One region of the Pseudonocardia sp. CA-142604 genome, then DNA from elsewhere that is predicted to be linked to it. Evidence: riboswitches for the same ligand, from Rfam matches in the RefSeq annotation. Region 1 holds a riboswitch; each other region holds the start of a gene.
What was found. A riboswitch is a leader RNA that binds a small molecule or an ion and turns the genes downstream of it on or off. The one in region 1 is predicted to bind S-adenosylmethionine.

Region 1 (9,874 bases):
ATCGGCGTCGAACCCGACATCGCGCAGCTCGTGGCGGACGTGTTGGGGCTGAGGCTCGAACTGCAGCCCACGTCGTGGGAGAACCTGTTCCTCGCGGTCGAGTCGGGGCAGTACGACGTCGGCTTCTCGAACATCACCGTGACCGAGGAACGCAAGGACAAGTACGACTTCGCGACGTACCGGGTCGACACCATCGCGTTCGAGGGTCGAACAGGTGGCAAGGTGCAGAAGATCGAGAAGCCTTCGGACGTCGCCGGGCTGACCATCGGGGTGGGACCCGGCACCAACCAGGAGCAGATCCTGGTGCGCTGGGACGAGCAGAACCGCGCGGCGGGCCTGCCACCGGTGAACATCCAGTACTACCAGAACCAGGGCGACTTCTACCTCGCGTTGGAGTCCGGGCGGCTCGACCTCTACCTGGGGCCGAACCCCACCGCGTCCTACCACGTAGCCACCGGCGGGAAGACCACGATCGTCGGCACCATCAACGGCGGTGGCGACGTGCAGGCCGACATCGCGGCGATGACGAAGAAGAACAACCAGCTGGTCGGTGCGCTGAGCGCCGCCCTGAACGAGGTGATCACGGACGGGAGGTACAAGGAGGTCCTCGATCGCTGGAACCTCCGCGCGGAAGCGGTCTCGACGTCCCAGATCAACCCTCCGGGCCTGCCGCGCCGGCCCGCCGGCTGACGAGGTCGATGGCAGCCTCGGCCCGTTCCGGACGGCCACCGGCTGCTGTTGTCAGTACTCCTGCAGGCTTTCGCGCAGCGTGGTGCCGGGGTAGCGCTGCCGGTACCGGCCGCGTCGTTGCAGTTCGGGGACGACGAGCTCGGCGATGTCGACGAAGCAGCCGGGCACGTTCGTGGCGAGCAGCATGAAGCCGTCGCAACCGCCCTCGTCGAGATAGTGCTCCATCTCGTCGGCGACGTCGGCGGGCGTGCCGACCGCGGTCGGCGCACCCATCGCCATGCCGTAGAGCTCCGCGGCCTCCCGCACGGTGACGGGCTTGCCGTCGTTCTTCTGCAGAATCGCGTCGAACAGTCCGCGGATGCCTTGTGCGTCGACGTCAGCGACGTCGTCGTCGAGGTCGAGTGTGGAGAAGTCCACGCCGGTGTGCCCGGACATGATCGCGAGCGCGCTCTCGATCCGGATCAGTGAGCGGAACTCCTCGTATTTCTCGACCGCGCGGTCGCGGCTGCGGTCGACCACCGTCTGCAACCCGAAGATCAGCTTGAGCTGCGACGGGTCACGGCCGGCGCGGTCGGCGCGGGCGCGGATGTCGTCGGCGTAGGCGCGCATGGTCGTGACCGTGGGGAAGACGCCGAAGACCGACTCGGCGTGTGTGGCGGCGAAGTCGCGGCCCTGCTCGGAGGAGCCTGCCTGCCACAGCACGGGCCGCCGCTGTGGGGAGGGCATGACGAACGAGCGGCCCCGGGAGCGAAAGTACCGGCCCTGGAAATCGACCTCGCGCACCTTCGACGGGTCGGCGAACACACCCGTCGAGCGGTCGTAGCTGATCGCGTCGTCGTCCCAGGAGTCCCACAGCTGATAGCACAGCTGCATGTACTCCTCGACGACCTCGTAGCGCTTGTCGCGCGGGGTGAGGTTCTCCAGGCCCATCGCCTGGAACTCGCTCTTCGAGTAGGACGTGACGATGTTCCAGCCGACCCGGCCGCCGGTCAGATGGTCCAATGTGGATAGTTGACGGACCATCTGGTACGGGCGGATGAAGGAGGTGGACAGGGTGATGCCGATGCCGAGGTGCTTGGTGAACGCCCCGACGATCGGCACGACAGCGGCCGGGTCGTGCACCGGGAACTGCGCCGCGTACCTCACGACGGCGTCGCTGGAGCCCTGATAGGTGGTGTAGGGAGCGAGCTCGTCGGCGATGAACATCGCGTCGAACAGCCCGCGCTCCATGATGCGGCCGAGGTCGCGCCAGTACTCGGGTCGCGCGAACGAGTAACCGACCTTGTCCTGGGGATGTGCCCACATCGTCGAGGCGTGGTTCATCACGCCGTGCTGCACGAAGCCGAGCAGGTGGGCCTTCTTCTTGGTCATGACGTCCTCCTCGCTGTCAGGAACCGTCGGTCGAGCTCGGGCGGTCGAGGAGGAACGCGACGATCACGGTGACGGACGTGCCGATCGCCAGGAAAGGCAGCAGGTACCAGGTCCAGCCGACCGTGCTGACCAGCGCCAGCAACAACGTCGAGACGACCACGCCGCCGGCAGCCTTCCAGCCGAAGTTGCGACCCTGCCGCTCGTAGTCGGGAGCGTCGGTGCCGGACGAGTCGACGCCCGCGAGGATCTCGGTGCGGATCCGCAGGAAGGCGCGCCCGGCGACGACCACGTACACGATCGCGGTGAGCAGGCCCGCCGCAAGTCCGATGGCGAAGATGGTCATGATCGCTCCGTTCGGTGGGTCAGGCGGTCTGGTCGGCGGAAACGGGGCGCACGGCCCCGGGCTTCGTCTCGAGCCCGCCGCCGGACCGGTCGAGAGCGGCATAGTCGAAGCGCTCGCGGCGCAGCAGGCTCACGCCCACGGCCACGACGAGCGAGACGGCCTCCAGCGCGACGATCCCGCCGAGTTCGTGGCCGAGCTCGCGCAGCGGCAGCCCGACGGCGATGCTCAGCACGAGGCTGGAGACGAAGGCCGGGGCGGTCATCCGCGGCCAGAAGATGGCCAGTGCCAGCGGGAAGATCAGCGCGGCCTTGACGAAGAAGACGAGGTTGACCAGCTCGACGTAGTCGACCCCGGAGCTGACGATCACGCCTCCGACGACCCCGGCCACCAGGATCGACAGCTTCGTCCACCGGATCAGTCGCGTGTCGGGGATGTCCGGGCGGATCCGCTTGACGATGTCGACGGCGACGAGCGAGGACAGGGCGGAGAACGCTCCGTCCATCGAGGAGTAGCAGGCGTTGCAGATGATCAGCACATACAGGGCGATGAGCACCAGGGGCAGGCCCAGGTGCGACACGACGTACGGGCCGATGCCGCCGGCGCCGAAGTCGCCGAGCGCCTCGAGCGGGACTCCCATCGACGTGCCGACGAGCCCGAGCAGGCCCAGCGTCAACGGGATCGGGTAGAACCACAGGCCTGCCCACAGGAACGTGCGATTGAGGTTCGCCGGTTTCATCGCCCAGACCTTCTGCCAGAACGTCTGGTCGGCCATCGTCGAGGCGAGCAGCCCGAGCGCCAGCGAGATGCCGAAACCGGCAGCGGCGGCCGGGTCGAACACGCTCAGCCGGGTCGGGCCGGCCTCTCCGACCCTCGCGAACACGAGGTCGGCGCCGCCGGCTTTCGCCAGCACGTACAACACGACGATCGCTGCGGGAACGGTGATGAGCAAGGTGGTGAAGGTGGCCGTGACGGCTGATGTCCAGAGACCACCGAAATAGGAGTAGACCATGACGATCGCGAGCGTCACGAGCAGCACGGTCGTCGTGTTGAGCCCGAACACCACGCCCATCACGAGAACGACGCCATACAGATTGATGAAGATCTCGGCGAGCAGTCCGAGAAGCATCGCGACGAGGATGACGGTGCTCGCGGACCGGCTCGCGAAACGGACGCGGACGAACTCGACGATCGTGTACCCACGAGGCATTTGACGACGCAGCCGCAATGCGAAGGGAACCATGGCGACGACCGCGAGCCCGTTCGGCACGATGAACCAGAGAAGTCCGGAGGTCCCCCAGGTGTAGGCCTGGGCCGACGACAGCATCACCGCCATCGACCAGGTCCAGACGGCGATGACCGACCCGACCCCGAAGCCGAGCCCGATCCGCCGACCTGCGATGACGAAGTCGTGCGTGCTGCGTGCCATCCGGCGCACCGCGAACGCGATGGTCAGCATGAACAGGCCCAGCCCGGCCATGAGCGCCAGGCCGAGCGCAGGCGGTACATCGGTGGGAGCCATCGCATTCCTCCAGGGATATGGCTGGGGCGCGGCATCGGAGGATGATCGCCGAAATGTCGAAAAGAGAAGGCGGGGCGCCGAAAATACGCGAACCAGGAGCGTGGTGGATATACCGGTCAGCTCTGGCGACAGTGCCGGTCGTCGACACACAGCTGGTTCGCGGCGAGCAAGGCGAGATCCAGTCGATCAGCTGTGGTCTGAACGTAGCCATACACGTCCACCTTTGTATGTGAACGACAAGATCAGAGCAAGGCATCGGCGGCTCTTATGGTCGCGCGCACATCTACTTCTTGAATGGTGAGAATTGCTGTGGCGCCGTGACGAATCGACCGGACATTTGGTCGTCAGAAGTTTTACTTCGGCTGGACCATCCGAATAGTCACGTGTGTCGCGGCGCAGCGACCTTCCTGACGCTGCCTGGCCTGCCGCCGGCGGGCTCACCGGGGAGGTGCCCCACAGCCCGTGCCGTAGCCGGGGAACGGGTGGCACAGCGCCGCTCTCGGGCTCGCCCTCTCTCCGGACGATCCGGCCAGGCGTCTCGTCCCCTACGCCCGGCTTTGTCACATCCTTGACAGATCCATCGGGTGGTCGCCTACATTCGATGTCGTCCATCCAGAGCGGCCGAGAGATCTGGCTCGTCGAAGCCGCAGCAACCATGTGCCTCACGGCGCCGGGTGCTAACGCCAGGATCGATGGGAGATGTCGTGCGTCGATCGCACGCTCAGCGGGTGGCCACCCGGTCGTCCTCGTGGTTGACCTCCACCTGGTCGAAACGTCGGCACGTCGATCTGTGCCGCACACAGGCCGCTCTTTGTCGCTGATCCATCCCGGCCCTCCGGCCACCCTGGTTCCCCTGCGCTGACGCGTACGGACGATCCGACGCGTCGCGTCAGGGCTCTGCACAGCGGTGATCACGGCGATGCCGGTACAGCCGAGGTCCTGTCCACAGTGGATTCTCCCGATGCCGAAGTTCCTGCAAGGAGAGCGCATGAGCATCACCGATTCCCGATCGAGCGACCAGCACCTGCGGGACGAGTGGGCGAACTGGCATGCCGAGCGCGAGGCGGATCTGCGGACCCCGCACGGTTGGCTCAGCCTCACGGGCCTGTACTGGCTCGACGCCGAACCCCGCTCGTTCGAGGGGCTGCCCGGCATCTGGCGTGCCACCGGCGACGGCGGTGTGGAGGTGACCGCGGCCGAGGCCGATGGGCTGGTGGTCGGTGACATGCCGGTGACGTCGACGGCGCGGCTCGAGCCGGTCGACGGCACGCCCGGCGTGCTCGTCGAGGTCGGCCCGCGCAGAGTGGAGGTCGTGCGCCGCACCGACTCCTACGCGTTGCGCGTGCGTGATCCCGAGGCGATCACCCGCACGGAGTTCGCGGGCGTTCCCACCTTCCCGGTCGACGCACGATGGGTCGTCGACGGCAGGTTCGCGGCCTATCCGCAGCCGCGGCGGATCACCGTGGGCGCCGTCGTCGACGGCTTGCAGCACTTCCCGACCGCCGTCGGGGTGGTGCATTTCAGCGTGTACGGCGGTGACCACGAACTGGTCGCGTTGCGGGGGAAAGCAGAGGGGCTGGTGCTGCATTTCCGCGACGCCACGTCGGGCGCGTCCACATACGGCGGGGGCCGCGTGCTGAAGACTCTCGAACCGGATGCGGAGGGCCGGGTGCGCATCGACTTCAACCGGACCGTCAACCTGCCGTGCGCGTTCACCGCGTACGCGACCTGCCCGCTTCCTCCCGCGGAGAACCGCCTGGCGGTTGCCGTCGAAGCCGGGGAGCGCGACCCCGCGCGGCCGGAGGTCCGATGAGCAGCACGGTGGGGGTAGTACGCGCCACGGAAACCGCGGACGTCATGGAGCCGGTGGTCGACGCGGCCGTGATGCGGGACGTACTCGGGCATTTCGCCTCCGGCGTGGTCGTGGTGACCGCGCGCGGCCCGTCCGGCCCGATCGGTTTCACCTGCCAGTCGTTCACATCACTGTCGCTGGATCCGCCGCTGGTGAGCTTCGCGCCGTCCCGCACGTCGTCGACGTGGCCCCGGATCCGCGACGTCGGCACGTTCTGCGTGAACATCCTGGCCGCCGACCAGGAGCACCACAGCGCGGGTTTCGCCCGGTCCGGCGTGGACAAGTTCGCCGGTGTGCGGTGGCGGCCCAGCCGATACGGCGCGCCGGTCCTGGAGGGAGCGTGCGCGTGGGTGCACTGCAGGCTCCACAGTGAGCACGACGGCGGCGACCACACGATCGTCCTGGGCCGTGTGCTCGAACTCGCCGCCGATCACTCCCGGACTCCGCTGCTGTACCACCGCGGCGCCTACGAGCTCATCCTTCCCCGGCCCCGCGAGGAGTCCCGCTGACCAGCCTGCGTCAACGGGCGCTGGTCGGCCGGGTATCGCGGGCGTTGCGCACGAAGGCGGGCACGGCGTGGGGGAGTCGATGCAGCGATGCCGGGCTGGGCCGGAGGGTGTCGTTGATCCGGTTGTGCAGGTAGGTCCGAATCCTCGATATGACCGCCGCCATGTTGCGGTTGTGGCGACGGTGATCGAACATCCTACCGTGGGGCCGATTCTGTTCGACTCTGGATATCGACGGCATCGTTCAGAAATCCGCCTCCGAGCAGGCGGGCGAAAAATCGATCGACTATCTGCGTCGGCCGGGCCGGCCTCGGGAGTGAGTTGCTGCGCGATCGACGTCGCGTAGATGCGAGACGGGCTCGTAGTCGTCGAGTGAGCGCCGGTCCAGCCGGCGTCGGGTGCGTTCGCGGAGGCGTTCCCTGCCTCCTCGCCGCTCTGCCACAATTGCGGAAGACGAGTTCCGTATTCGGCATGGAGAAAAGTTCTTCGTCAGGCGAGGGAATCGTCATTCCCTGACCTTGGAGTTCGTCTGTGCAGGCTCATGCTGGGAGTTTCCGCGCGGCCCTGGCGGTTGGAACGGCATCGGCATCTCTGACCGTGTTCGTCCTCGTCGGACCTGCGGGTGCGGCGACTCCCGCTGTCGTGATGCCGGGCGTGCTCCAGGAGGCGTTCACTGCCGCCGCGCAGCGATACCACGTCCCCATTGACGTGCTGCTCGCAGTGTCCTACATCGAGTCGCGCTGGGACGCCCACGCTGGACGACCCAGCGTCTCCGGCGGATACGGGCCTATGCACCTGACGGACCTGCGCGCCGCGCTCGCACAGTCCCACTCGGTAGCCGATGACCGGGACGACACGGCCGGGTCCTCGGCAAAGACGCCGGATCCCTCCCGTACTGCTGCCCTCGCCGCGTCGCTGACCGGGCTGCCCGAGGACCGCATCCGGCTCGACCCCGCCGCCAACATCGCGGGCGGCGCGGCACTCCTCGCGACCGACCAGGAAACACTCGGGCAGCCACTCACCAGCGATCCCGCAGACTGGTACGGCGCTGTGGCCCGCTACTCGGGCTCAGGCACGCAGGCCGCCGCCGCGGACTTCGCGGACGAGGTGTTCGACGTGATCCGCTCCGGTGAGGCGCATACGACGGACAGTGGGCAGCGCGTCGCACTTGCCGCGCAGCCGGCCGTCGCATCGCGGACCGCACAGGTCCGTGCGCTGGACCTGCCCGCAGGACACTCCGAACACACCGAGTGCCCGTCATCGGTGAGGTGCACGTGGATTTCAGCCCCCTACGAGCAGTACGGGCCGGAGCCTACGGATTACGGCAATCACGACCTCGCCGAGCGGCCCAAGGAGTCGTCCATCGCTTACATCGTCATCCACACCACCGAAAGCACATGGGATGATGCGATCAGGCTGGTCAAGGAACCGACCTATCTGGGCTGGCACTACACCGTGCGGTCCTCGGACGGGGCCATTGCTCAGCACCTGGCGACAAAGGACGTCGGCTGGCACGCCGGGAACTGGTACATCAACGCGAAGGCGATCGGCATCGAACACGAGGCCTTCCTCGCCGATCCCGACGCCTGGTTCACCGAGGCGATGTATCGCTCGTCGGCGCGTCTCGTGCGGTATCTGGCGCACCGTTTCCGCATTCCGTTGGATCGGCAGCACATCATCGGCCACGACAACGTGCCAGGACTCACCCCGGACGCAGTGGCGGGAATGCACACCGACCCCGGCCCGTACTGGGACTGGGCGCACTACTTCCGCCTGCTCGGTGTGCCGTTCCACGCGACGGCCGGGTCCGGGGCGGGCGTGGTGACGATCGACCCGTCCTACAGCCGCAACGAGCCGGCGTTCACGGGATGTGTGTCGAGGGACGAGCCGTGCGCAGCACACGGATCGAGCGCCCTGCTGCTGCACATGGCGCCGAGCGACAGCGCGCCCCTGGTCAACGACGTCGGACTCCATCCGAACGGACAGAGCACCACCGACGTCAACGACACCGGCGCCCGTGTTTCCGCTGGTCAGCAGTACGTCGTGGCTGCGCGACGGGGCGAGTGGACGGCGATCTGGTACCTGGGCCGCAAGGCCTGGTTGCGCGACCCGCATCGCCGGCGGGTGACGCTCCCAGCGCGGGCCATGGTCGCCACACCGCGGCGTGGCCTGGCGTCGATCCCCGTTTATGGCGGGGCCTTCCCGGAGGCCTCCACCTTCCCGACCGACATTCCTGTTCCGGTCGACACGACCCTGCAGTACAGGCTGCCCGCGGGACAGAGCTACGTCGTGGGCGGCAAGGTCACCGGGGAGTACTACTACTCCACGACCTACAAAGCGCCGCAGACCTGGGTCAGGGGCACGAAGTACTACGAGATCCAGTTCGGCCAGCGGCTCGGCTTCGTGCGGGCATCCGACGTCACCCTTCACCCATTGCGGTGACCAGGTACCGGGCCGGTTCGAGCGGGCGTGCGCGACGGCCTCGGTGATGCGTCGCGCCTGGCCGAGGTGCAGCCACCCGCCGGGACATGGGGGTTGGAGTCAGGGCCGAGGGCGCCGGTCACCAGGACCTGAGCGTCGGGGGATCGCTGGGCGAGTTGGCCGCCGAACGGGATCGCGGAGCCAAGGCCGATGCTGCGCCACGGCGCGTCGACGATCTCGGATGTCTTGCACAAGCCCAGGTGGCGCTACCGGTCCCGCCAGGTTGGCACTCGGGTACAACTCATGGCCTTCCGGCGGAAGTGGTATCGGGATCCATTGATCGATGATGGAGACACCGTGCCGGGTCGGAGCCGTGGCAAGGTCGGCATGAGAATCCGCGACCCGCTCGCCGGGGTCGGCACATCAATTGAGATTGTCGAAAGGTCGCATGTCGAGCGGCATGGCGCAAAGACGCATGAAGCTGTGCGGACCTCGGTCGAAGTGATGTAGCAGTATGTTCTCGGAGGAACGATGTCGTCACCGGCGGACCTGGACAAGAACAACGTCGTAGATGTTGATCTCGGGAGTGACGAGTTCAAGGCGAACGCGCACCGATACATGGGCGAATGGGCGCAGCGGCCGCCGTTCTACGTGCCGGCCCACGGCCGGGCTCAGGTGGTGGTGAGCCGTTACGCCGACGTGCTCCAGGTGTTCTCCGATACGGCGACGTTCGCATCGGAGATGCCGCGCGGCCCGGGCTGGGAACAGTTCAACAAGATCATGGACGCGCAGTTCATCACCCAGATGGACGGTGAGCAGCATGCCCGCGTCCGTCGCCTGTTGATCCCCGCGTTCTCGTCGCGACGCATCGAACAGCTCCGGGAGAGCATCACCCGGATCGTGGACGGCTTGCTGGGCTGGAGGCGATGGTGGGCATGGACACGAGGCGCAAGGCGATCTTCGTCGCCTTTCACGACCTCATACCCGCCACCACGTACGTCAAACCGGGCGAATCGTGGCCCGACGAACTGCGACGTGCTTTCGATCGAGCCATGGACGAGGTCGAGATCATTATCAACGAGCGACGCGTGAGCCCGCGGTCGGACTTCATCAGCGACCTCGTCAATGCCCGCGACGCCGGCGACAAACTCAACGATCGCGAGTTGTTCGAC
Region 2 (9,874 bases), 4.3 Mb from region 1:
GAGGTGCAGGACATGGTTCTGCCCGTCGACCTGCCACGGCAGCCGCACGTTCTGCGCCTTGATCGTGATGCCGCGCTCGCGCTCGATGTCCATCCGGTCGAGGTACTGGGCGCGCATGGCCCGCTCCTCGACCACACCGGTGAGCTGCAGCATGCGGTCGGCCAGGGTGGACTTGCCGTGGTCGATGTGGGCGATGATGCAGAAGTTCCGGATCAGCTCCGGAGGCGTGAAGGTCTGGTCGGCGAACGAGCTCACTCACGGATCCATTCAGTACGGGTCCTTCTATCGTCCCATGCGGCGCGGCGGGCACGGCGGTGCCGGTCAGCGCGACGGCGCCGACGGTCCGGCTACGCCGCCGGGTCGCTCCCGTCCCATTCGTCGAGGGGCGCGCAGTGCCATCGCCAGCCCTCGCGCCGCGGCCGCTCGCCCAGCGGTGCTCGGCCGTTGCACCACAGCAGGACGGCCCACGGATCGGGGTGGCCGGGGGCCCACGGAAAGAGCCGGTGCACCACGCGGGCGGCAAGCGCCGGGTCCGGCGCGAACGGCACGCCGAGCCCGGCCGCGGCATCGGCGGTGTGCACCAGGATCTCGTCGCACCCCATCGCGGCGAAGCCGGACGCGTCGGCGAGCCCGGCCGGATGCCAGCCCCGCTCCGACGCGGGAGTCACGGTGACGACGGCGGCAAGCACGGCCGCGTGGGCCTGCACGGTCGCGAGCAGCCCGGCGGGCGGCGTCTCCGGGCGCACCCGCAGGTCCATGGTCGACAGCTCGGAAGGCCCCGCCGCCGCATCCGCGGCGTACCAGAGCAGTGTGTCCCCGACGTGCGCCACGGTCTCGGCGACGCTCATCCGAAGGTCACCTGCCGGTCCCGACCAGTCCTGGCCCCTGGTCTCGCCGAGCACGGCAGCGCAGACCGCCGCCGCCTCCCTCAGGTCCGTCGCATCCACGACCGGAACGTATCCGGCATATCGATCCGGTCGATCATCACCACCCGTTTCATCTGCACCAGGAGTACCGCCGGATTACGACGATCGGCTGTTTTTCGATCACTCTCCGCGAAGAGTGCAGCACGGCCGAAACCCGAACTCCCCGCTCGAGCGGATCACGTGCCACCATGGCGAGATCGTGCGGTCGCGGAGCGACGGAGGAGCTCCCGAGCCTCACGCGCGCCGGAACCCCAGCTCCGGCGTTCATCCGAGCAACCCGATGGCCCTCCAGGGGAGCGATCTGTGATATCGCGCTCGTCCGTGGCGATCACTGCCCCGAGCGAGTGCGCCCTTGTGGCAGGTGAGCCCAGCTGCCGGTGCTCGCAGGACGCCCACGGGCTCACCGATGAGGAGCTCATCGTCCGAGCCACCGACAAGTTTCGCTGGCAGCAGCGGGCGGCCGCCGAGGGGCGAGCCGCCGCGCGTGTGGGGCTCGACGCGTTGCTCGTCGCCGCCCGTCACGACCGACCGTCCACGCTGGTGTCCGAACTGCTCCGGATGTGCATCATGATCCGGATCTACGACCCCGGCCTCACGATTCCGGGCCACGGCGAGGCCGACACCGTGCGGACGGAGGTCGAGACGCTGCTGCAGGAGTACACGGAGCTCGCCGAGCTCGACAACGACCCCCGCAGGCTCGGCGAAGCGGCCACTCTGCGCGCACTTCGCACCAGCACCTTCTGCCAGGGGGAGAACGCCCTCGCCGACACCGCGGCGGCGCACGCCATCCTCACCGATCTCGCTGCCCCGATGCCGGGCGAGGATCCGAAGGAATGGTCACGTCTGCTGTCGCGGAGCCTCAACGGGCTGGTCCTCCTGCTCCTCAAGCTCGGCTCGCACGAGCTGGCCGACGAGGTCTCGCAACAGGGGATCGCGGTGACCGAGAGCGGCGGGGTTCCGGCGATGGACCGCCTCATCCACCAGCTCAACCGCGTGCGGCTGCAACTGTCGTGGGCGTTGCGCCTCGAGCGTGGTGGGCGGGACGCCGCCGCAGCCACCCGTTTCGTCGGGGCCGCACAGGCCGCCCACGCGGCCGCACAGCTCTGGGGCCCCGCGCACGGGATCCACGACGACGGGTCGGCGGCCATCAAGGGCTGCTCGATCATCAGCACCGCCTACGCCCTGAAGCAGCCGACACCCGACCAGATCGACCTGCTCGTCTCCCTGGAGGCGACCACCCACTTCACCGAGGACCGCATCATGCTCGCCATCGCCACGGCGCGCTGCTTGCTGGTCGCGGGCCGTCCCGCAGCCGCGGCCGCGGCACTCGCACCCCTGCAGCGGGAGCTGCGCATCGCCACCCCGGATGCGGTGCTCACCCTCGCCCTGCACCGCGAGTTCGCGAAGATGGACGGGATCGCCCACGGCGCACCCCGGCGGCCCGACGCCCTCGCCCGCTACGCCGAGGCCCTGGAGTCCGAGCTCTGGGCGCTGCGCGAGGCACGGCTCACGGCCCTGCGCAGCCACTCCGAGCACCACCGCCTCGCCCTCGAGCACGGCGCGGTGGCCGCGCAGGCCATGCAGGATCCGCTCACGGGGCTGCCCAACCGACGTGCCCTGGACCTGCGGCTCGCCGAGGCCGTCACCACGCCGTCCGCCCAACCGTGCGCCGTCGCCCTGATCGACCTCGACCGGTTCAAGGACGTCAACGACGACCGCTCGCACGCCGCCGGTGACGCCGTCCTCCGCGAGGTGGCGACGTGCCTGCGCACGATCCTGCGCTCGCACGACCTGGTGGCCCGCTACGGCGGCGACGAGTTCGTCGTCGTCATGCCGGCCACCCCACCCGCGGAGGCGCGAGCGGCGCTGCAGCGTGCCGCCGACGCCGTGGCAGCGCTGCCGGTCGAGGTCGCCGCCGGCGTCACGATGTCGGTCGGCGTGGTGCGTGCCCCGCTGGACGGCGACCCCGCTGCGGCGCTCGCGGCCGCGGACGCCGCGATGTACCGGGCCAAGCACGCAGGCGGCAACACCGTCGTCTCCGGCGCGGTCGCCCCGGCCGCAGCCACCGCGGCGGAGTCCGGGCCCGTGCACTCCAACCGCGTCATGTCCACCCTGACGTCCACGTCCGTGGCGGCGTCGAACACCGTGACACCGGCGACGGTCAGCTCGAGAGCGGGACGGCCGAGCGCAGCTACCGTCCGGTCCGAGTAGCCGGCAGACGCCTGCTGGTCACAGCGAGTCCCAGAACTCGGTGAGCACGGCGGCGCCGCGGTCGGGATCCTGGGCCATCCACCAGTGTCCGAGCCCGTCGAGCACCCCCACGCGAGCCCCCGCCCGAGCCGCGGCGCGCCGGCGTTGCTCATCGGTACCCACGAAGTGATCCTCGGTGGCGGTCAGAGCGAGGCCCGGGCGCGCTGCTGCGTCCGGCAGCCGGGCGCCGAGCTCGCGGAGCACCGGCTGGGCAGCCGAGCGGTAGAGCGCCAGGATGCACCGCCCCATCTCGGCGTCGAAGCCCGGAGCGACGCGCCGCGCCACCCCTGGGTCCATACCGAGGTCGACCAGGCCTCCAGCGAGCTCCTCGACGGGAATGGCGAGGCGAGCCTCGATCGCCTCCTCGCCCTCGCCGGGTGTCTGCCAGACCTGCGCGAGGTCGTGCCACACGTAGTCGGGGTCGTAGATGCCGATGACGTCCGAGCACCAGCTGTGCAGCAGGTCGGGACGGCTCATCGCGACGTTGAGCACATGGCCGCCGCCCCAGTCGTGACCGACCAGGTCGACCGGTTCACCGATCTTCTCCAGCTCGGCCACCAGCCAGTCGCGGTACTCGTCGACGGTCGCCGTCCACCCGTCCGGCACCGGAGCGCCGAAGCCCGGCGGCGACAACCGCACCTGATCGGTCCGACCGCGGGCGGCGAGCCGCTCGCTCAGCAGGTCCCAGATCGCCTCGGTCTCGGGGTTGCCATGCACCAGAACCACAGTCACGCACGTAGCCTAGGCGTCACTCTCGGTGCGGGGGCCCGGGCCGATTTCCGACCGGTCGTCGCCGAGCTGTAGCATGGACCGCTGAGCGCCCGGCGTGAACGCACGATCCCCCGCCGCCGGTGCCGACCGGAACAAGGCGAAGAAGAACTCGAGGCATTCGCGTGGCCAACATCAAGTCCCAGATCAAGCGGGTCAAGACCAACGAGAAGCGCCGCCAGCGCAACAAGTCGGTCAAGTCCTCCGTGCGCACCGCGGTGCGGCGCTTCCGTGAGGCTGTGGAGGCCGGCGAGAACGAGAAGGCCATCGAGCTGCAGCGCTCGGCGGCCCGAGCCCTGGACAAGGCGGCCAGCAAGGGCGTCATCCACAAGAACCAGGCGGCCAACCGCAAGTCGGCGCTGTCGAAGCGCGTCGCCGCGCTCTGATCAGGCTCTCCCAACGGCGCTGCCCTTCGGGGCGGCGCCGTTGTGGTGTGCTCGACAACTCGCCGGCCGCCCCCTGAGGGACGCGCTCAGCGGCTCTCGCGCGCCGCGCAGATGCGCAGCACTGCCCGTTCAAGGGCGTAGCCGGGATCGGCTGCCGCGCCCTTGACGTCGGCGTTCACCTCGGCGGCGGCCTCGAAGGCCAGTGCGAGCGACTCCGGCTGCCAGGCTCGAACCTGCGACTGGGCCTTGCGAATCTTCCACGGCGGCATGCCGAGCGTGCCCGCGAGCCGGTTCGGATCGCCGCGGCCTGCCGCTCCCACCTTGGCCAGCGTGCGTACTCCGTCGGCCAGGGCGTCGGCCACCAGCACCGGCGCCACGCCGAGCACCATCGCCCACCGCAGGGCCTCCAGCGCCCCGGCCCGGTCGCCCGCCATCACCTTGTCGGCCACCGTGAACCCCGACGCCTCGGCCCGGCCCCGGTGGTAGCGGCGCACCGCGTGCTCGTCCACCTTGCCGCCCGTGTCGGCCACGAGCTGGCCCACCGCGGCGGCGAGCTCCCGCAGATCGGACCCCACCGCCTCGAGGATGACGCCCACGGCGTCCGGCGCGATACGACCGCCGGCCCGCCGGGCCTCGGCCCGCACGAAGTCGGCCCGTTCGTCGGAGCGGGTGATCTTGTTGCACATGGTGACGACGGCGCCGCCCTTGCGCAGCGCGTCGGCGAGCGGCTTGTTGCGCGCGCCCCCCGCATGGACCACGACCAGCACGATGCCCTCGGCCGGATCGGCGGACTGCTGGACGATCGCCGCCGCCAGATCCTTGCCCACCTCGTGGGCGGCCTGCAGGACGATCACCCGGCCCTCGGCGAAGAGCGACGGGCTGAGATTGTCGGCCAGGTCGGCCGGTGTGAGGTCGGCCGCCCGATACCGGCGTAGTTCGGCGCCGGGCTCGCCGACCCTGACCTCGGCCACCACCTGCTCGACAGCGCGCTCGACCAGCAGCTCCTCCTCGCCGAGGACGAGGTGCAGCGGCGCAGGTGCGGATGGCGCGGGCACGTCGTCCATGCTCGCGCACGGCACCGACAACGCGTGAGCCGGCTCCCAGATCGTGGGCCACGGGTTGGGATTCGAGTCGATCGTGTCGTAACGTGTCTTGCATCCGGCGGTCCGAACTGCCGGACACAACTTCACATGGCTCATCCAGAGGGGCAGAGGGAACGGCCCGGCGAAGCCCCGGCAACCGGCGATGCGCGATCACGCGTTCGATCACGGTGCCAATTCCGACCCGCACGATGCGGGAAAGATGAGGAGACTTCTCATGACCTTGACTGCCGACGCCTCGGCCACCACCTCGTACGACCTCGGGCCTGCCCGCGCCCTCTCCTGCCGCGAGTGCGGCCACCAGATCGCGCTCGCCGCGGAGTTCGCGTGCCCGCAGTGCTTCGGGCCGCTCGAGGTCGCCTACGACTTCGGCACCGTCACCCGCGAGTCCATCGAGGCCGGCCCGAAGTCGATCTGGCGCTACCGGCAGCTCCTCCCCGTGCCCTCCACCGTGCAGGAGCACCCCAACACCGAGCCCGGCCTCACCCGCCTGATCAAGGCCGATCGCCTGGGCGCCGCTCTGGGCCTGCGCAACCTCTGGGTCAAGGACGACACCGGCAACCCCACCCACTCCTTCAAGGACCGCGTGGTGGCCGTGGCGCTCGCCGCCGCGCGCGAGCTGGGCTTCTCGGTGCTCGCCTGCCCGTCCACGGGCAACCTCGCCAACGCCGTGGCGGCCGCGGCGGCCCGTGCCGGGTGGGACTCGGTGGTGCTCATCCCGTCGTCCCTGGAGACGGCGAAGGTGCTCACCACCGCCGTGTACGACGGCACGCTGCTCGCGGTCGAGGGCAACTACGACGACGTGAACCGGCTGGCCACCGAGCTCGCCGCCGAGCACGAGGACTGGGCGTTCGTCAACGTCAACGTGCGGCCGTACTACGCCGAAGGCTCCAAGACCCTCGGCTACGAGGTGGCCGAGCAGCTCGGGTGGCGGCTGCCGCAGCAGGTCGTGGTGCCCGTGGCGTCGGGGTCGCAGCTGACCAAGGTGGACAAGGGCTTCACCGAGCTCGGAAAGCTGGGCCTGGTGGATGCCACGCCCTACCGCGTGTTCGGTGCGCAGGCCACGGGCTGCTCGCCGGTGGCCAAGGCGTTCGAGGACGGCCACGACGTGGTGCAGCCCGTACGCCCCGACACGATCGCCCGCTCACTCGCGATCGGCAACCCCGCCGACGGCCCCTACGTCCTTGACGCGGTGCGCCGCACCGGTGGCGCGATCGCGCACGTCAGCGACGCCGAGGTGGTGGACGCCATCCGGTTGCTCGCACGCACCGAGGGTGTCTTCGCCGAGACCGCCGGTGGAGTCACCGTGGCCACCACGAAGAAGCTGGTGGAGTCGGGCGCGCTCGACCCCGACGCCGAGACCGTGCTGCTGATCACCGGCGACGGTCTCAAGACCCTCGACGCGGTGGCCGGTCAGATCGGCCCGTCGGCCACGGTCCCGTCCACCAGCAAGGCCGTGCGCGAGGCCCTCGCCGAGCGCGGTCTCTGAGCCCACCGGCCGGGCCTTGGGCCCCTGGCCGCAGGACGCAGCCCCGGGGGACGCTGACCCGGGGGCTGCACCCGGACAGCGCTGCGGGCGGGGAACACGGCGGAGCGGTAGACGCCATGACGGGCTGCGACGTGGAGCCGGCAACGGGCTGCCCTTGCTGACGACCCGCAAGGGTGAGCGCTCCAAGTCGCCTTCAGCCGGGCGAAGTAGAGCAGCGTCGGCCTCGGCGTGCCCGGAACGGAGAACGGCTTCGGCAGCAGGGTGGAGTTGGGCGTAACGCGTAGATCGGGTGCAGGATCGCCGACGCGAGAAGCACCGTGACCACGTCGCCGTCACCCTCGATCAGGACGACGTCGACGCCGCCGCCGCGCAAGGTAATCGCGGTAGCGAGAGTGATGAGATAGCTCGTCCGCCGGCCGGCGAGCCGCTCCGGCCACCGCTGGTCACCCCGCCGCGCCCGGCGCACCCGCGACACCCGGATCTCGGCGTAGCAGGCGTCGAGAACGATCCACGCCGGGCTCACGAGCACGAACGTGGCGAGGTCCTGCCCGGGTTCCTCCGGATCGAGGATGTTCACCACGCTCGCCACGAGCAGCGGGCGTCCCACGGCGACAGTCCCGCAGGCTGCACAGCCCCTGGTTTGTTCAGTGGCTTCCGGTTCGGCGGCCGCGGACGTGGTGTGCTCGTTCACGCTCAGCGAATTCCATGGATCACGACCCCGACGAAGAACAGCGGCGACCCACTCACGAGTGCCCGCATTCCACTGCACCAGGTCACTTCGCGCTCCTGTCGCACGCGGCGGATCCGCAGTTCGAAACAACAACTGAGCGGCCGCGTTTCGCCTTCCCCACCGAAGATCCGTCCGGCTTCGGCCGACCCTTGCCGAGCACAGCGCCGGTCGCCACCGCGCTGCTCAGACCGGAGACGAAGCCACAGAAGCACGCATTCGGCGGGTAACCCGATGGACGACGAAGGATCCGGCCGGTCGGCCGGCTCCGCAGACGGACGGCACGACGACGCGTCCCCAGGCGTCACGAAGCAGAGCAAACCGCCCGGTTCGACCCCGGAGGACGACCGGGACGCCTTCCCGAGTGTGATCCAGAACATTCAATCGCAACATACCCGCGTCAGTACCGTGTGTTTGCCACAACGATTTTCATCCGACCGATCGGATTCACCCGGATCACCGAAGCCAACCGGCATAGAGGTCGATTCCGGCGTCCGACAGAGCGTCATCCCAGTAGCGCAGCGCCAACGACAGAAGGGCTCGCCGTGGCCGACGGGAGTGGTAAATGTGCCTACAGTTCCGTATCCGACAGCGGAACTCCGCGCTTTCCGGATAGACACTCGCGCTCCGCGCATCAGGCCCGCGCCGCCGCCGCAAGTCTCATCGGCACGACGATCGAGTTCTACGACTTCTTCATCTACGGGCTGGCCGCCGGCCTGGTCTTCGCCAGCCGGTTCTTCCCGTCCTTCTCGCCCGTCGCCGGGACGCTGGCATCGCTGAGCACGTTTCTGGTGGGCTTTCTGGTGCGCCCGGTCGGCGCCGTCCTGTTCGGCCACTTCGGTGACCGCATCGGGCGCAAGCGCCTGCTCGTGGTCTCCTTGGTCACCGCGGGCGGCGCGACGTTCGTGACCGGCCTGCTGCCCACCTATTCCGACGTCGGCGTGGCGGCACCCGTGTTGCTCGTGGTCTGCCGAATCATCCAGGGCGTCGGCCTCGGCGGCGAGTGGGGCGGCGCTGTGCTCATGGCTGTCGAGCACGCACCGCCGAACCGCAGGATCGTCTACGGCTCACTCCCCCAGTTGGGCAACCCGGCGGGCCTGGTTCTGGCAACCGCGATCACGTTGCTCTGCAGCACGCTGATATCGAGGGAGCAGTTCCAGGCGTGGGGATGGAGAATTCCGTTCCTCCTGAGCATCACGCTGGTCGTCGCGGGGGTGATCGTGCGCCTGTGCCTGCGTGAGAGCGCGGCGTTCGATCGCGTGCGCGAGTCACGACAGCTCGTGCGGTTCCCCCTCGGGGCACTCGTGCGCAGGCACCCGAGAGCACTCGTTGCGGGCACCCTCGCCGTCACCGCGTCCCCCGCGGTTGGGCTGCTGCTCTCGGTCTACCTCATCCCGTACGGACAGCAGGTCCTGCGCTTCTCCCCCACCGCGATGCTCCTGCTCTCCGGGATGTTCGGAATAACGTTCTTCCTGGGGGTCCTCGTGTCCGCCAGGATCTCCGAACACCTGGGTGTGAGACCGCTGACCGTGCTCGGGCTGGTGTCCATGGTGGTCTGGGCGATCCCGTTCTTCCTCCTCCTCGACAGCCGTTCGTACCCGGCGGCGCTGATCGCGTATGCGGTCTCCGGTCTCACCGTCGGCACGGTGAACGGGCCGCAGGCCACCTTGCTCGCCGAGTTGTTTCCCGCGCAGGTGCGCTACAGCGGAGCGTCCGTCGCCTTCCAGATCTCGTCCGTGCTGGGCGGCGCGCTCACCCCCATCGCCTCGACGGCTCTCCTGGCCGTCGGCGGTGGCAACGGCCTCGCCGTGGCGGTCTGGGTCGTCGGGATCTCCGTGACGAGCTTGGTCTCGCTCCCTTGCCTCCGCCTCGGCGTCGGCGTCGAGCCCGGCGAGGTACCCGCCGCCGAACTCGGAGGCCTCACCTGACCTCCCTACCCGACCCCGGCGAGTAGACCCCCCGTGGGCTTGAGCCGTCGCTTCCGGACGCGAGGAGGTGGTGCGCCCGTGCGCCCCGACACGATCGCCCGGGCAGCGGTGGTCAGCGCGGTCCCTGGGCCCATTACCGAGCCTTGGCCCTGGCCTGGTGGACGCAGCCCCGGGGGGATCACGCTGGCCGGGGGCTGCATCCCGGCGGCGCCGGCGGCACGTCCACCCGACGCGCCGGCGGCCCCGCCGGCCGGCATCGGCGGGAACGCCGGTGGCGCAGCGCTGCGGGCGGGGCACGGG
Region 3 (9,874 bases), 2.0 Mb from region 1:
TCGAGTGGAGCTGGCGGGTCGAGGCACTGCCCGGCAGGGTCCCGGAGAACACGGTCTGGACCCACGACCTCCTCGGCATCGCGGCGGTCTTCGCTGCAGGGCCCGCGGCGAAGGGCCGACCCGAACCCAGCATCAACTGGTTCTGGAGCACCTCCCTGCAGCCCGAGGACGACGCCTTCGACTGCCCCGTCCCCGGTTGGACCGAGACGCATGTTCCCGTGCGCCGTGGGCCGGCAGGGCTCGGCCGGTGGCGACGGGAGTCGCGCGCGGTGCAGGCCGACCACGAGCGGTTCATCGGTCCTGCCCCGGCCCGCATCCGGTCGCTGCGACTCGTCGCGGTGAGCCACTTCGGTCACGGCACCGGCCGGGCCACATTCCGCGACATCGTGGTCCGCACCGGCGGTAAGCGAATTCAGGTGCTCTGACCGCGAGCATTACCTCCGAGGTGATCGACCGGCCCACCGTGGCCGGGCGAAGGTCTTCGTGTCATGTCCGACCGTGAACACCGGAGGCTCCCGATGCCCGCCACCATTACTCCCGGCACCGATCTGGTCCAGGCCTACCTGGCCGCGTGGAACGAGACCGACCCTGCGGCCCGCAAGGCCGCGATCGATGCCGCATTCACGCCTGACGCACGCTATGTCGACCCGCTCGCCGACGTCAGCGGCACCGACGGGCTCGATGCCCTGATCGCCGGAGTACAGCAACAATTCCCCGGGATGGAATTCCGGCAGATCGGGGATGTCGACTCACACCACGACGTGTGCCGCTTTCAGTGGGGCCTCGGTCCGGCCGGGGCCGAGCCGCTCGTGATCGGCTTCGACGTCGTGGCGGTGGCGGCGGACGGCAGGGTCACCACCGTGCACGGTTTCCTGGACCGCGTACCCGCGTGATCGACCCGGACGGGCCGGCACTCGGCACAGGATGCCGGCCCGTCCCCGCCGGCCGGAACCGCTGTCAGCGCGGGCCCATCCGGATCGCGCCGTCGAGCCGGATGACCTCGCCGTTGAGCATCGGATTGGCGACGATGTGCGCCGCGAGTGCCCCGAACTCGGCAGGGTCGCCCAACCGGGACGGGTGCGGCACCTGCGCGCCGAGCGACGCCCTGGCCTCCTCGGGAAGGCCGGCCATCAACGGTGTGTCGAACAGGCCCGGCGCGATGGTGACCACCCGGATGTACATCGAGGCGAGATCACGGGCGATCGGCAGGGTCATTCCCACCACCCCGCCTTTCGACGCGGAGTAGGCCGCCTGGCCGATCTGGCCGTCGAACGCGGCCGCCGACGCCGTGTTGATGATGACGCCGCGCTCCTCACCCACGGGATCGTGAGCCACCATGCGTTCGGCGGCGAGCCGCAGCACGTTGAACGTGCCGATCAGGTTGATCTCGATGATCCGCGTGAAGTCGGCGAGCGGGAAGACACCCTTCTTCCCGATCACCCGGATCGCATTGGCGGTGCCGGCACAGTTGACGGCCACCCGCAGCGGGCCCAGGGCGTCGGCGACGTCGAGCGCCGCCGCCACCTCACTCTCGCTGCGGACATCCGCGGGCGCGAACCGCACCGCGTCTCCGAGCTCGGCGGCCCGCTCCTTCCCGGGCGAGCCCGGCAGGTCGATGATCACGACCTTCGCTCCGGCGGCCACCAGCGCCTTCGTCGTGGCGAGCCCGAGGCCGGATGCGCCCCCGGTGACGACCGCGACGCTGTCGGAGATGTCCACAGATCCTGCTCCCGTCCGAACCGTCAGAGGTGACTGTTCATGCCGGGAACCGTCATACCATCGCCTGATCGGGCGGCGCACAGGCGCCACACCACGTCGACGCCCACCTCGCCCGCCGTGCGTTCCTCCTGCGGCGCCCGCCGGTCCACCTCCCGGAATCCCAGGCGCCGCGGGTTCGCACCGCTCGCGACGTTGGCGAGGTCGTGGACGATCTCGACCCGGTCGGCGCCGATGCGGAACGCCTCCGACGTGAGCGCTGCGGCGGCCGCCGTGGCGTAGCCGTGTGCCGCCCACGCCATCCACGGCGCGAGGTGCTCGATCGACTCGCGCACGGCGCGGTAGAGCTCCTCGGCGTCCCCGCGTCGCCACCGCCGCAGCACGACCGGGCCGCGACCGAGCTCGTCCGAGGCCGTGTGCACGCCGCGATTCTGCCCGGCTGCCGATGAGACGCGGCGATTCGCGGTCAGTCCGGGGTCGGGGTGGTGGCTGCCGCGTCCGGCTGGTTGCTGCCCCGGGCTGCGCTGTAGCGGATGCGGGCGATTCCGGCCGCCACCGCGAGTGGCACCGCAACGCAGAGGGCCACCCGGAACAGCGTCCCGAAGGCGCCCGTGTCGGCCAGCGGGCCGGCCGCAGCGGTGCCGGCCGAGCTGCCCAGGAAGAGCAGGGCGGCGAACAGCGCCACGGCGGTGGCCCGCTCCGTGGGCACCACCTCGGTGGCCCAGCCCTGCAACGTCGTGTGCAGGAACGCCCATGAGCCGCCGAGCAACAGGCCTGCCGCTGCGACGGTCGCGACGTTGACCGTGATCGCGGGGACGGACCAGCCGACGATCAGCAGCACGCCGCCGATGCAGGCGAGCCCGCCCGGGGAGGTCCGCCCGACCAGCATGCGGACCAGGCGCGACCAGCCGAGCGCCCCGACGCCGAACGACGCGGCCACCAGGCCGGCGAGGGCGGCCGAGGACCCCAGCGCCTGCACGGCCGGGGCCAGGTAGGTGAGCACACCGAGCACCGTCATGCCCTCGACGAACACCAGCGCGAACACCACCAGTGCCCACCGATCGCGCAGCACCCGCACGACCGACCGCAGCGGGTTGCCCGTGGCGGGGCTGCGGTCCGGCTCCGGCAGCCGGGACAGGGCGACCCAGAGCAGGGCCGCTGCCACGGCCGTCACACCAGGGACCACGCGCCAGTGGATCAGGTCGGCGAGCAGGCCCGCGCCCGCTGTCGCGACCGCGATGCCGAGCGACGACGCTGCCAGTACGTCCGCCAACGGACGCTGACGCACCGCGGCAGGCCACATGTCACCGACGTAGACGAGCGTGGACGGGATGAGCGCGGCGAAACAACCGCCCGCCACCGTGCGGCAGATCCCAAGAGCCAGCAGGTTCGGGGCGAGCACCGACCCGATCCCGGCGACCGCCGCACCGAGCAGCGACAGGCGCATCACGCGGACGCGGCCGATGCGGTCGCTGATCATCCCCCACACCGGTTGCATCAGGCCGTAGGCCAGGAAGTACGCGCTCGCCACGGCTGCGACGGCCGACAGGGGTGCGTCCATGTCGAGACCGATCACCACGAGCAGCGGGGCGATCGCGAAGCGGTCACAGGTACTGGTCAGGGCGGCCAGCTGCAGCAGCCGCAGCCTCCCTCGCTCCCCCACGCTGGGGCGCACCTCCGTGGTCACCCGACGACCATCGTCCGTCATGGCCGCTCACGCTGCATGGAAACGGGGTGAGAACGGTCACTACCGACCATCCGGCCGAGACGCGCACGGGGTGCGAACGACACCTCCGCGCCGGTCAAGGGCCACAAAACCGACTCACTACGGTGTGCCAATGCGACGGACGATCTTCGGGCTCATCGCGCTGCTGCTCCTGAGCGCGTGTACTGGACCGGGAGCTGACACACCGCGGGATCTCAGCGGCGACTGGCACGGCAGCATCAACACCCCGGGGAACCCGCTGCAGATCGGCGTACGCATCGCCGGCACCACCGGCACCTTCGACCTCCCGGCCCAGGGGCTGCGTGCGCTCGCGCTGAAGGACGTGCGCCTCGACGGCGACGCCGTCTCGTTCCACCTGCCCGACGTCCCGGGCGGCGCCACCTTCGACGGCACCCTGAACCAGGACGGCACGATCGCCGGGAGCTACAGCCAAGGCGGGCAGACCGCCCCGTTCACGCTGTCCGCAGGCGCATTGCCCGATGTCGGACGACCGCAGGAGCCGCAGCCGCCCTTCCCGTACCGCAGCGAGGACGTGACGTACCCGAGCGGTCCGCTGACCGTGGCCGGGACGCTGACTCTCCCCGAGGGGGAAGGACCGTTTCCCGCGGTCATGCTGATCACCGGCAGCGGCGCGCAGGACCGCGACGAGACGATCGCGGGACACAAGCCGTTCCTGGTGCTCGCCGACGCGATCACCCGCGCCGGCTACGCCGTCCTGCGGGTGGACGACCGCGGCGTCGGGGGCTCGACCGGCGATCTTCAGCAGTCGAGCTACGACGACCTCACCGGCGACGCACTGGCCGGGCTCGCGTTCTTGAAGACCCGTGCCGAGATCGACCCCGCGAAGATCGGGCTGCTCGGCCACAGCGAGGGCGGCTACCTCGCGCCGCTCGTCGCCCAGCGTGCCGGCGCGGGCGGGGTAGCGTTCGTCGTGCTCATGGCTGCCCCGGCCGTCACCGGGGAGGAGGTGCTCGTCCTGCAGAACCGGTTGCTCTTCCAGCAGGCAGGCGCGCCCCCGGAGCAGGTCCAGGCCCAGATCGACTACGTACGCAATCTCAGTGGGCTGCTGCGGGCGCAGAACTACGACGCCGCCCGGCAGCTGTCCCGCGACCGCATCGCCCAGCAGACCTCTGCGCTGCCCGAGGACCAGCGTCCGAGCGCCGCGGAGCTCGAGGCCCAGCTCCCGGCAACGCCCGCGTACCGCGCTGTGCTCACCTACGACCCCGCGCCGGCCCTGCGGGCGCTGCAGGTGCCGGTGCTCGCCATCTTCGGCGCAAAGGACCTCCAGGTGCCACCGACCCAGAGTGAACCCGCGCTGCGGACGCTGCTCGCCGGCAAACCGGACGTGACGATCCGCACCTTCGCCGAGCTCAACCATCTGATGCAGCCGGCCACCACGGGCGCCATCACCGAGTACCCGACGATCGATACGACGATCGACTCCGAGGTGCTCAACCTGGTCACCAACTGGATGAGCGAGAGGTTCTGATGCCCGACGTCGACCCTGAGGAGTTCCGCAGGCTCGGTCACGCCGTCGTCGACTGGATCGCGGACTACCGAGCCGGCGTCGCCGACCGGCCCGTGCTACCCGACGTCCAGCCGGGATGGGTGCGCGAGCAGCTGACACCCACGCTGCTGGCCGCAGGCCTGCCCGAGGAGCCGCAGCCGCTCGCCGGCCTGCTCGACGAGATCGACCGCGTGGTGGTGCCTGCCACCACCCACTGGCAGCACCCCGGCTTCTTCGGCTACTTCCCGGCCAACGCCTCGCTGCACTCGCTGCTCGGCGACATGCTCTCCACCGGTCTCGGTGTACAGGGGATGCTCTGGGCCACCTCGCCCGCTGCCACCGAGGTGGAGCAGGTGCTGCTCGACGCCATGGCGGCCGCGCTCGGACTGGACCCGTCCTTCACGTTCGCAGGCGGCGGGGGCGGGTCGATCCAGGACTCCGCGTCGTCGGCTGCGCTCGTGGCGCTCCTCGCGGCCCTGCACCGCAGCAACCCGGACTGGCGGGAACGCGGCGTCGACGGCACGGAGCGCGTCTACGCCACGGCCGAGACGCACTCCGCACTCGCGAAGGCCGTGCGGGTCGTCGGGCTGGGCAAACAAGCGCTGCGGATCATCGAGCCGTCGCCGGGCTCGCTCGCGATGTCGCCCGACGCCCTGGCCGCCGCGCTCCGGGCCGACTCCGAGGCAGGGCTGCGGCCGGTTCTGGTCTGCGCCACCATCGGCACGACGGGAACCGGCGCGATCGACCCGGTGCGGGAGATCGCGCACGCGGCAGCCGAGCACGGAGCCTGGGTGCACGTCGACGCCGCGTGGGCCGGTGTGGCGGCGCTGTGTCCCGAACTCCGCCACCTGCTCGACGGCGTCGAACTCGTCGACTCGTTCTGCACGAACGCCCACAAATGGCTGCTCACGGCGTTCGACGCGTCGCTGTTCTGGGTGCGGGACGCCGCCGCGCTCCCGGCCGCGCTCTCGATCACTCCCGAGTTCCTCCGCAACGCCGCCTCGGAGTCGGGCTTCGTCGTGGACTACCGCGACTGGCAGGTGCCGCTCGGTCGCCGCTTCCGTGCGCTGAAGCTGTGGGCGGTCGTGCACGGCCACGGGCTGTCCGGTCTTCGGGCGCACATCCGCTCGCACCTCGCACTGGCCGAGAAGCTCGCCGGCCAGGTGCGCGAGGACCCCACGTTCGAGCTCGCGGCCGAGCCGTCGCTCGCACTGGTGTGCCTGCGTGTCGTCACGGGCGACGGGCCGGAGGCGGACGATCGCGCCACCCGCACCGTGCTCGAGCGCGTCAACGCCTCGGGCAGCGCGTTCCTCACCCACACCACGGTGGGCGGCCGCTATGTCATCCGGGTCGCCATCGGATCGCTGCTCACGGAGTCCTCGCACGTCGACGCGTTGTGGGAGTCACTTCGCGATGAGGCGGCGAAGGTCCTCGCGAACGATCCGGACGATCGTCGCGATCCCGGCCACTCCGAATCGACGCACGTCTAGCGGGCCGCGTCCCCGTTGCCGCCATCCTCCTGTGGCGGCGGCAACGGGCGGCTTGACGATCGATCGAACGCCGACGTAGCGTCGGTGACAGGTCATGAGTGCCAGCACCAAGCCCCGGCTCGCTGGCCGGCAACCCTCCTCCGCGGTGGGGTGCTCCGGGTGACGACCAGGCCGCCGGGCGGGGTGTCCGGTGGCAAGCGCGGACCCGCCTGCGTCGCCGGGTCCCCTCATGAGGAGACCATGTTGTCGCTCGTTCTTGCTCCCTCCGACATCTCGTCCACCACGTCACGCGAGCTTCCCCCGGTGGTGGGCAACGACCTCCGGGTGCCGCTGGTCACGGGCGGGAACGTGGCGTACGCCAACCTCGATCTCGCCGCCAGCGCGCCTGCCCTGCGCTCCGTGGCCGCCCACGTCGCCGACTTGCTGCCCTACTACGCGTCGGTGCACCGCGGCGCGGGCTACGCCTCCCAGGTCAGCACCGCGCTCCTCGAAGCAGCGCGCGCCACGGTCGGCGAGTTCGTCGGCGCCCGGCCCGAGGACGACGTGGTGGTGTTCACCCGCAACACCACCGACTCGCTGAACCTGCTCGCCGGGTGCGTGCCGGGCACCGTCCTGTGCCTGGACGTGGAGCACCACGCGAACCTGCTCCCCTGGCAGACCGGCGCCCACCAGGTGCTGCGGGCCGCCGACACCGTGGAGGAGACCCTCGCGGGCCTCGAGGCCGCCCTTGCATCGACGTCCGTGGCCCTGGTCGCCGTGACGGGCGCATCCAACGTCACCGGTGAGGTCCTGCCGCTGGACCGGATCGTCGAGATCGCCCACCGGTGGGGCGCTCGGGTGGTGGTCGACGCCGCCCAACTCGCGCCGCACCGCAGCATCGACATCGCCGAAACAGGCATCGACTACGTGGCTCTCTCCGGCCACAAGCTCTACGCCCCCTACGGTGCGGGCGTGATCGTCGGCCGGCGTGACTGGCTCGACGTGGGCACGCCGTACCTCGCGGGTGGTGGCGCGGTGCGGGAGGTCGAGGTGGACCACACGATCTGGGCCTCCGCCCCGCACCGGCACGAGGGCGGCACGCCGAACGTGCTCGGCGCGGCGGCGCTTGCACAGGCCTGCCGCACGCTCGCCCCGGTACTCGACGGAGCGGCGCTCGCGCACGAGCGCGCGCTCTCGGACCGGCTCGCGGCGGGTCTCGCCACCGTGCTGGAGGTGCGGACGTTGCGGATCTGGTCGGACAGCACCGAACGCGTCGCCGTGCAGAGCTTCTCCCTCCCGGCGCAGCACCCATCGGGACGGGTGGCCGCGTACCTGTCCGCCGAGCACGGGATCGGCGTCCGGGACGGCCGCTTCTGCGCCCACCCGCTGCTGCTCAGGCTCTGCGGGGAGAACGGCGAGGCGCTGCGCGCGAGCATCGGGATCGGCACCACCGAGGAACACGTGGATCGGCTGGTGGAGGCGCTCCGGCAGCTCGTCACGCAGGGCCCGGACTGGACCTACGGACGTGTCGACGGGCGGTGGGTGCCGACGCCCGACCCGCGCGACCACGATCCCCTCGGGGTCGTGGGCGACCTGGCTCTCGGCACGGGGGCCTCCGCCTGCAGCTCGGATTGAGCATCCCGATCCCGGCGACGTTGGACAGGCAAACCTAACAAGCAGCTATCCTCCTTTTCGATCACACATCGGGCGGGGAGGAGTGCTGCATGCGCGTCGTCGTGTTCGGCTACATGACGTGGGGCCATCGGACGTTGGACGCGGTACTCGCGGCCGGGCACGAGGTCCCCTTGGTCGTCACACACCCGGAGAGCGACAACCCGTACGAGACGATCTTCAACGACTCCGTGGCCGAGCTCGCGGCCAAGCACGGCATCCCCGTGCTGGTGCGCACCCGGGCCGACGACGCGGAGGTGGCGGAGCGAATCGGCGCCGCTGACGCGGACGTGATGGTCGTGTCGAACTGGCGCACGTGGCTGCCGCCCGCCGTCTTCTCCCTCCCCCGGCTCGGCACGCTCAACGTGCACGACGCCCTGTTGCCCGCCTACGCGGGCTTCGCGCCCCTCAACTGGGCGCTGATCAACGGGGAGCCCGAGGTCGGGGTCACCGCCCACATGATGGACGGCGACTTCGACGCCGGCGACATCGTGCTCCAGCGCGCCACCCCGGTCGGCGACGAGGACACGATCGTCGAGCTGTTCGACCGCACTCTGGCCATGTTCGGGCCGATCACCGTGGACGCACTGGAGCTCCTGGCCTCGGGACGCACCGACTGGGAGCCGCAGGACCGCAGCCGGGCGAGCTACTTCCACCGGCGCAGCGAGGAGGACAACCGGATCGACTGGAGCTGGCCGGCCCGGGACATCGCCAATCTGGTGCGCGCGCAGGTCGACCCCTATCCCAACGCCTACTGCTTCCACGGCTCGACCAGGCTGCGGGTGCTCGCCGCCGGCGTCACCGACACGCCCTACGGCGGCACGCCCGGACGCATCTTCATCCGTGACGGCGCCGGTGGCGTTGTGGTGGTGGCCGGGGCCGACGCCCGCCGCGGCCGCAACCCGGGTCTCGTGATCCGCCGCGTCCGCACCGACGACGGCCACGAGCACGCGGCCGCGGAGTACTTCACGAGGATGGGCGGCTACCTCACCTCACACCCCACCGCCTGACGCGCCGCCGGTCGGCCGCACCCGACATCCGAGCCGTCGCGGCCGGTGCTTCCGTCGCCCATCGGGTACTCGGCTCGCGTGACCCACGACCATGACCTCGACACAGCTGTGTTCGATACGGCCGTGTTCGATGTGGACGGCACGCTCGTCGACACGAACTACCAGCACGCACTCGCATGGTTCCGGGCGTTCCGGCGCTACGGGATCACGGTGCCCGTGTGGCGGCTGCACCGGGCGATCGGGATGGGAGGCGACCAGCTCGTCGCCGCCGTGACCGACGACGACGTGGAGACCAGCCACGGGGACGACCTTCGCGGCGCATGGGCGGAGGAGTTCGCGCCGATGCTGGAGGAGGTGCAGGCGTTCGCGGGCGTGGAGGCGTTGCTCAGCGAGGTGCGCGAACGCGGCTTCCGGATCGCCCTGGCCAGCTCGGGCAAACAGGAGCACGTCGAGCACTACCTCAGCCTCTTCAACGGCAAGGAGCTCGCCGACGCCTGGACCACCTCCGACGACGTGCGACGCACCAAGCCCGCGCCCGACCTGCTGGAAGCAGCGCTGCGAGCGGTCCACGGAACCGCGGGTGTGCTGGTGGGCGACTCGGTGTGGGACTTCCGTGCAGCGGCGGCGTTCGGGGCACCGGGCTACGCCGTGCGCAGCGGCGGGTTCTCCGTGGAGGAGCTGTGCGCGGCCGGCGCCGAGGACGTGTTCGACTCGCCCGAGGACCTGCTGCAACGTCTCGACCAGACGCTGCTCGCCGGACGCCGTTGCTAGCCGG

Region 2: it holds a riboswitch for S-adenosylmethionine, as region 1 does, so the genes downstream of both, thrC (threonine synthase) here and ACQPZQ_RS16990 (DUF1684 domain-containing protein) in region 1, are expected to answer to the same signal.
Region 3: it holds a riboswitch for S-adenosylmethionine, as region 1 does, so the genes downstream of both, ACQPZQ_RS26050 (aminotransferase class V-fold PLP-dependent enzyme) here and ACQPZQ_RS16990 (DUF1684 domain-containing protein) in region 1, are expected to answer to the same signal.

What each region holds. Positions count from the first base shown of each region.
Region 1 covers NZ_CP192045.1:3,723,841-3,733,714, forward strand. Annotated here, with positions in the region: gene ACQPZQ_RS16970 (ABC transporter substrate-binding protein) at 1-690, shown strand, start outside; gene ACQPZQ_RS16975 (NtaA/DmoA family FMN-dependent monooxygenase) at 742-2,061, opposite strand; gene ACQPZQ_RS16980 (hypothetical protein) at 2,078-2,404, opposite strand; gene ACQPZQ_RS16985 (sodium:solute symporter family protein) at 2,424-3,923, opposite strand; SAM riboswitch class I at 4,529-4,622, shown strand; gene ACQPZQ_RS16990 (DUF1684 domain-containing protein) at 4,912-5,736, shown strand; gene ACQPZQ_RS16995 (flavin reductase family protein) at 5,733-6,284, shown strand; gene ACQPZQ_RS17000 (N-acetylmuramoyl-L-alanine amidase) at 6,879-8,723, shown strand; partial or broken gene ACQPZQ_RS17005 (peptidase M20) at 8,751-8,935, opposite strand; gene ACQPZQ_RS17010 (cytochrome P450) at 9,234-9,794, shown strand; gene ACQPZQ_RS17015 (cytochrome P450) at 9,755-9,874, shown strand, end outside.
Region 2 covers NZ_CP192045.1:8,010,925-8,020,798, forward strand. Annotated here, with positions in the region: gene lepA (translation elongation factor 4) at 1-255, opposite strand, end outside; gene ACQPZQ_RS36245 (maleylpyruvate isomerase N-terminal domain-containing protein) at 348-947, opposite strand; gene ACQPZQ_RS36250 (GGDEF domain-containing protein) at 1,248-3,137, shown strand; gene ACQPZQ_RS36255 (alpha/beta fold hydrolase) at 3,156-3,908, opposite strand; gene rpsT (30S ribosomal protein S20) at 4,070-4,330, shown strand; gene holA (DNA polymerase III subunit delta) at 4,417-5,394, opposite strand; SAM riboswitch class I at 5,523-5,639, shown strand; gene thrC (threonine synthase) at 5,648-6,919, shown strand; gene ACQPZQ_RS36275 (hypothetical protein) at 7,113-7,526, opposite strand; gene ACQPZQ_RS36280 (MFS transporter) at 8,192-9,574, shown strand.
Region 3 covers NZ_CP192045.1:5,738,683-5,748,556, forward strand. Annotated here, with positions in the region: gene ACQPZQ_RS26015 (DUF3047 domain-containing protein) at 1-425, shown strand, start outside; gene ACQPZQ_RS26020 (nuclear transport factor 2 family protein) at 519-893, shown strand; gene ACQPZQ_RS26025 (3-hydroxyacyl-CoA dehydrogenase) at 958-1,719, opposite strand; gene ACQPZQ_RS26030 (hypothetical protein) at 1,743-2,138, opposite strand; gene ACQPZQ_RS26035 (MFS transporter) at 2,183-3,403, opposite strand; gene ACQPZQ_RS26040 (alpha/beta hydrolase family protein) at 3,555-4,931, shown strand; gene ACQPZQ_RS26045 (aminotransferase class V-fold PLP-dependent enzyme) at 4,931-6,439, shown strand; SAM riboswitch class IV at 6,530-6,645, shown strand; gene ACQPZQ_RS26050 (aminotransferase class V-fold PLP-dependent enzyme) at 6,680-8,053, shown strand; gene ACQPZQ_RS26055 (methionyl-tRNA formyltransferase) at 8,143-9,099, shown strand; gene ACQPZQ_RS26060 (HAD family hydrolase) at 9,178-9,870, shown strand; gene ACQPZQ_RS26065 (DUF6343 family protein) at 9,867-9,874, opposite strand, start outside.